Regions from separate parts of the Rhizobium gallicum bv. gallicum R602sp genome, predicted to be linked through region 2. Evidence: riboswitches for the same ligand, from Rfam matches in the RefSeq annotation. Region 2 holds a riboswitch; the other holds the start of a gene.
What was found. A riboswitch is a leader RNA that binds a small molecule or an ion and turns the genes downstream of it on or off. The one in region 2 is predicted to bind S-adenosylmethionine.
Positions count from the first base shown of each region.

Region 1 (3,409 bases), 690 kb from region 2:
CCAGCGCGGCCGGGCCAGCAGCAAGCGGGCAAAACCGATCCCCTTCTGCTCGTCGGAATCGAGCATCTTATCCCAGCGGGCCCGCGTATCGAGACGCGCAATGAGGTGGCTAAGGCCGGCTTTCTGAAGCGCTGCTTCGACGTCCTCGCTCTTGTAGGTGTCCACCGGTTCCGGGAAAGACAGCGCTTCGCGCAACGTGCCACCGGGCACATAGGCCACTTCTGGAACGAAAACCGTGCCGTCGGCGGGCGGCAGCCCTATCTTGCCGCTGCCGCAGGGCCAGAGGCCTGCAAGCGCCTGGAACAGGAGCTTGCGGTTCACATTATGGTCGCCGTTGATCATGACCTTCTCGCCGGCTCTGATCGTGACATCCGTCTCGGCGACGGCAAAGCCGCCGCACAGATCGATCTCTTCGCCGAGCTTGGCGGCGATCATGAGATTCTTGAGGGTGAGCGTATCAGCGTTATCCTCGTAGGTGATCGCATTCTTTGGATTGATGGGTTCGTCCATGCCGTGCAAGGCATGGCGGAAATCGGTCACGCGCATCAGCGTGGCGCGCCACTCGGCGATCGCGGTGAAATTGGCAACATACCAGCGCAGGGCGGTATTCACCTGGTTGAAGGCGCCGACGGACATCATCAGTTCGCCGAAGGTCAGGCTGCCTGAAAAATAGGCGGGAGCCGCGACGATGATCGGGACGACGATGACCAGCCAGCCGTAACCGGCCGAAACCCAGGTGAGGTTAGTGCTGGCCATGGTCAGCCGCTTCAGGATGGCAAGTACCGAAGTGATATCCTCATTGATCCGCCGGCGTTCGTTTTCCTCGCCGCGGGCCACGGTAATCGCCGGCATATTCTCGTTGGCATGCATCAGCGAAAAGCGAAGCTCCGCTTCCTTGGAGAAGCGGTCGGCATTCAAGATCACCAACTTGCGGCCGACGATCTGGCTGAGGATCGAGGCGGATGCCGCATAGAAGATCGCGGCCCAGACCATATAGCCCGGAATGGCAAAGGCGTAGGTGCGAAAATGGAAGACGAAGCCGCTCGAAAGCTCCCAGAGAACGCCGATGAAACTGACGAGCAGGATTGTCGACTGGATGAGGCCGAGCGTGAGGCCGGTTGTGCTTTCTGCAAGGTTGCGGGCGTCTTCATGCAGCCGCTGATCCGGATTGACCCCGATCAGGCCGGTTGAGGCGAGACGCAGCGCACGCTTGCGCTTCAGCCAGTGATCCACGAGATCGCGGGTCAGACCTTCGCGCATATAAAGCGCGGTCATCTGGTTGAGCCACGCCTGGCCGACGTTCATGAGCAAAAGTGAACCGGCAATCAATGCGAAGACCTGGAGCTGATGGAAGAATTCGCCGACGTCGCGGCGCTGCAGGGAATCGTAGAACGGTGCGTTCCAGCGGTTCAGAATGACCTGGCCATAGGCCGTCGCCAGGATCACCGCGAGCAAGATCGAGGCGAGTAGCAGAATCTTTCCACGGACCTTGGAATCCCAGAATGCCGCAAACATCAGTTTCAGGCGGTATCCGAGGCTCAGATCGTAACCTACTCTATCCTGCCCTTGAATGCTCGGCCTGCCTTCGACGTCGTCTGCCATTATGTCCTTCCATGCGGACCATGATGATGCTTGATTAACATGGTGACGCGCCCTGTCCATCAACAGATTCTACCAGTCATTAACGCGTGAGTTACCTTGGTTCAACGCGCGCCCTTCACAATTGCGATTGATTCGCGTGGGCTGCGGCGCTATTTAGGGTTCTCCGTGGTGATTTGGCCGGCCGGCTTGCAGCCACGTTAAATAAGTCGCTAAAGGGCCGCGTGCGGACCGGTAGCGATTCTTTCGCCGCCGGTTTTTTATTTGCCGGTACCTTTTGTTTTGTTGAGTGACCGCAATGCCCATCAAGATCCCCGATACTCTGCCCGCTTTCGAGACCCTCGTTCATGAGGGCGTGCGGGTGATGACCGAAACGGCGGCGATCCGTCAGGATATCCGCCCTTTGCAGATCGGGCTTCTCAATCTCATGCCGAACAAGGTCAAGACGGAGTTGCAGATGGCGCGACTTGTGGGCGCCTCGCCGCTTCAGGTGGAGCTCTCGCTGATCCGCATTGGCAACCATAGGGCCAAGAACACATCCGAAGACCATCTGCTTGCTTTCTACCAGACCTGGGAGGAGGTAAGGCATCGCAAGTTCGACGGCTTCATCATTACTGGCGCACCGATCGAAACGCTGCCTTACGAGGACGTGACCTATTGGACGGAGATGAAGAAGATCTTGGATTGGACCGAGACGAACGTTCATTCGAGCATGAATGTCTGCTGGGGCGCGATGGCGGCGATCTACCATTTCCACAAGGTTCCGAAGTACGAGCTGAAGGAAAAGGCGTTCGGCGTCTATCGCCATAAGAACCTCAAGCCTTCATCCGTCTACCTCAATGGATTTTCCGATAACTTCGAAGTGCCGGTTTCGCGCTGGACCGAGGTCCGGCGGGCCGATATCGACAAGTCCTCAAGCCTCGAAATCCTCATGGAATCCGATGAGATGGGCGTGTGTCTCGTGCACGAGAAAAAAGGCAAGCGGCTCTACATGTTCAATCATGTGGAATACGATTCCACATCGCTTTCCGATGAATATTTCCGCGACGTGAATGCCGGCGTGCCGATCAAGATGCCGCATAATTATTTCCCGCATAACGATCCGTCGCTCGCACCGCAGAACCGCTGGCGCAGCCATGCGCATCTGCTCTTTGGCAATTGGATCAACGAAATCTACCAGACGACGCCCTATAATCTCGACGAGATCGGTACAAAAATCTGAACTGCAGCCGCCGCTGACCTCGTTGCGGCGGCGTTTCTTTTTGTGTTTGACGGTTGCGGTCCTCAACAAATGGAGGCAGGTTCGCGGGCCTGAAACCAACACAGATTTGGGATGGCGAACGATGTCGGAAAAGCTCGAACGGGAAGTTTTCGGGACGACGAAAGACGGCGAAACCGTCTATCGCGTCGAGATCAAGGGCGGCGGCCTTACAGCCAAGATCATGACTTGGGGGGCAGTCATCCAGGATCTGCGGCTCGACGGCCATGATGCGCCTCTCCTGCTCGGCTTCGACGACTTTGCCAGCTATCCCTCCCATTCCTCCTATTTTGGTGCAACGCCCGGCCGCTGTGCCAACCGCATCGGCGGTGGCAAGTTTACCCTCGACGGCAAGGCCTATCAGCTCGAGCTCAATGAAAAGGGCGTTTCGCATCTGCACGGCGGCAGCGACAATATCGCCAAGCGCAACTGGACGATCGTCGAGCACGATGCCGACCGTGTCGTCTTAAAGATCGTCGACCCGGATGGTCGCGCAGGCTATCCAGGCAACTGCACGGTCCAGGCGACTTACCGTGTGCATGGCCATGGCGA
Region 1 is NZ_CP006877.1:3,983,733-3,987,141, reverse strand. Features, by position in the region: gene RGR602_RS19490 (ABC transporter ATP-binding protein/permease) at 1-1,602, opposite strand, end outside; SAM riboswitch at 1,758-1,835, shown strand; gene metA (homoserine O-acetyltransferase MetA) at 1,898-2,821, shown strand; gene RGR602_RS19480 (aldose epimerase family protein) at 2,943-3,409, shown strand, end outside.
Region 1: linked by a shared signal. The riboswitch ahead of metA (homoserine O-acetyltransferase MetA) and the one ahead of RGR602_RS02750 (O-succinylhomoserine sulfhydrylase) in region 2 are both predicted to bind S-adenosylmethionine.

Region 2 (3,409 bases):
TTCCTGCAAAGCAGTTTGCGGTGAAAGCCGCCCTGCGCTGCAAGCTTGCGCCCCCGGGTCGGACAGAGAGAAGCTGGAGCGGGTGAAGGGAATCGAACCCTCGTATTCAGCTTGGGAAGCTGCTGCTCTACCATTGAGCTACACCCGCGATGACGGAAGCCTTCCAACAGATGGGTGTCGGTGTCAAGGCTCTCAGATGCGGAAGTGCTTCGAGAGTTTCAGGCCCTGGGCCTGGTAATTCGATCCAAGGCCGGAACCATAAAGGCTTTCGGGTTTCTCCAGCATGTGCTCGTAAACCAGGCGGCCGACGATCTGGCCGTCCTCGAGGATGAAAGGCACCTCATGGCTGCGAACTTCGAGAACGGCGCGGCTGCCCATGCCGCCGGCTGGCGCGTGGCCGAAGCCTGGATCGAAGAAGCCGGCATAGTGCACGCGAAACTCGCCGACGAGCGGATCGAAAGGCGTCATTTCGGCTGCGTAGTGCGGGGGAACGTGCACGGCCTCGCGCGAAACGAGGATATAGAACTCGTCCGGATCGAGGATCAGTTCATTGCGGCCGCGGCTGTAAAGCGGCTCCCAGAAATCGAATATATCGTGCTCAGCCTTCTTATCGACATCGACGACGGCCGTGTGATGCTTGCCGCGGTAGCCGATCAGGCCATCCGTGTCGCCCGCCAGGTCGATCGACAGCGCAATGCCGCCGCCCGAAACGTTCGGCTTGGAGCTTGCAACCAGCGTTTCCGCATCATGCAGCGCCTGCAGTTCCGGCTCGCCGAGAATTGAATGCCCGACCCGGAACCGTATCTGCGAGAGGCGCGAGCCGCGGCGCACGACGACTGGGAACGTGCGCGGGCTGATTTCCAGATAAAGCGGGCCAGAATAACCGGCAGGAATCTTGTCGAATTCCTGCGCGTAGTCGGTAATAACACGGGTGAAGATGTCCAGGCGGCCAGTCGAGCTCTTCGGGTTGGCCGAGGCGGACATTTCAGCCGGAAGATCGAGCCGCTCCATGAGAGGCACGATATAGACGCAGCCCGTTTCGAGCACGGCACCTTCGGAGAGATCGATGACGTGCAGGCTCAGCCGGTCGAGCTTGTCGGCAACGAGATGCGAGGGACCCGGCATGAAACTTGCCCGGACCCGGAACGCCTTGGCGCCCAGGCGCAGGTCCAGGCTGGCCGGCTGGATCTGATCGCGGTCCAGTTCCCGCTCACTCGTGAGGCGGCCCGTTTCTAACAGCGCAGCAATTGCGCGATCGGCCAAGATTCCAGTTTCCCGAGCCATCATGCTCCATCCATAATTTGCCTCAGACAAAACCAAACTCAAGGAATTGACGCAAGAAGCTAACAGCAGTATTGCAGCTTTATCCCGTGGTGATTTGGCCGGTCGGCTTGCAGCCACGTTAAAGAAGTGGCTAAAAAGACCGGGTATGAAACCGGTCTGCTTTTGCGGCCGGTTTTTTTGTTGTTTGAAGGTGGTGATGGCATGAGCAAGACTTGGCGCCCGGCAACTCAACTCGTTCACGAAGGGACGCTGCGCTCGCAATATGGCGAGACTTCGGAAGCGATCTTCCTGACGCAAGGTTTCGTCTATGATACCTCTGAAGCGGCGGAAGCCCGATTCAAGGGCGAGACGGACGGCTTCATCTATGCCCGATACGGAAGCCCGACCAACGATATGTTCGAAAAGCGGATGTGCGCGCTCGAAGGCGCCGAAGACGCCCGCGCCACCGCTTCCGGCATGGCTGCCGTCACCGCGGCGATCCTCTGCCAGTTGAAGGCCGGCGACCATATCGTTGCCGCCCGCGCGCTCTTCGGCTCCTGCCGATGGGTGGTCGAAACGCTTGCGCCGAAATACGGCATCGAATGCACGCTCATCGACGGCCGCTATCTCGAAAACTGGGAGAAGGCGATCCGCCCGGCGACGAAGGTCTTCTTCCTCGAAAGCCCGACGAACCCGACGCTGGAAGTGATCGACATCGCAGGCGTTGCCAAGCTCGCCGACGAGATCGGCGCCAAGGTGGTCGTCGACAACGTCTTCGCAACGCCGCTCTTCCAAAAGCCCCTGGAGCTCGGCGCCCATATCGTCGTCTATTCCGCGACCAAGCATATCGACGGCCAGGGACGCTGCCTCGGCGGCGTCGTGCTTTCCGATAAGGAATGGATCGACGAAAATCTGCACGACTACTTCCGCCACACAGGTCCGGCCATGTCGCCGTTCAATGCCTGGACGCTTCTGAAGGGCATCGAAACGCTGCCGCTGCGCGTCAAGCAGCAGACGGCGAGTGCTGCCAGGATCGCGGACTTCCTTGCCGAACAGAAGCAAGTGGCCAAGGTGATCTATCCGGGCCGCAAGGATCATCCGCAGGCCGATATCATCGCCAAGCAGATGTCCGGCGGCTCGACGCTCGTCGCGTTCGAGCTGAAGGGCGGGAAGGAAGCAGCCTTCGCCTTGCAGAATGCGCTCGATATCATCAAAATCTCGAACAATCTCGGCGATTCCAAGAGCCTGATCACACATCCGGGAACGACGACGCACAAGAACCTGAGCGATGAGGCCCGTGCGGAACTAGGCATTTCTCCCGGCACCGTTCGCCTTTCGCTCGGCATCGAGGATGCTGATGACCTGATCGAAGATTTCGCTCAGGCTCTTTCAAAGATTAAGTCCTGACCGGCGATTGCCACGGCCGGACCTTGCCGGTCCGGCCGCATGCTCCACCTAAGAAATGGCGCGAGAGCTTCGCTTTAATACGGGAATTAACTTCGAAAATTAGGACTAATGTTCAAAACGACGTGCAATCATCGCGGTTTGAAGGATGATGCATGTGCCGTTTCTTGACGGATCGAGCGCTCTATAAGATACGGGTAACATATCTTGGCTATGGTGTAAGGCATGTACCGCGCGCTCACACGAGATATCGAAGTTGTCGTCGAGCCTTTTTATCTGGAGGAGCAATCCGATCCGGATGATGATCGCTATGTCTGGGGCTACCGGATCGTGATCAGCAATAATTCGGACCTGACAGTACGGCTCATCAATCGCTACTGGAACATCACCGATCAGAACGGCCTGGTGGACGAGGTGACCGGTCCTGGGGTCGTCGGCGAGCAGCCCCGGCTGGAACCTGGCGATACCTACGAATACTCGTCCGGCTGTCCGCTCGATACGCCTTCCGGCCTCATGTTCGGGCACTACCAGATGGAAACGGAGGACGGCGAGCTTTTCGATGTCGAAATACCCGCCTTCTCGCTGGATTCTCCCGGGCTGCTCAGAGTGCTGAATTGATCATTCCGCAGCCGATGCGACTTCCACGACCTCAAACCGATAGGTCGTGGAACAGAATTCGCAGGTAACGGCAATCTCGCCATTCTCCTGGCTGGCGTCGATCTCGTCGTCCGAAAAGCCCTTC
Region 2 is NZ_CP006877.1:537,613-541,021, reverse strand. Features, by position in the region: tRNA gene RGR602_RS02760 (tRNA-Gly) at 75-148, opposite strand; gene RGR602_RS02755 (2'-deoxycytidine 5'-triphosphate deaminase) at 193-1,287, opposite strand; SAM riboswitch at 1,361-1,439, shown strand; gene RGR602_RS02750 (O-succinylhomoserine sulfhydrylase) at 1,486-2,670, shown strand; gene apaG (Co2+/Mg2+ efflux protein ApaG) at 2,893-3,285, shown strand; gene RGR602_RS02740 (Hsp33 family molecular chaperone) at 3,286-3,409, opposite strand, start outside.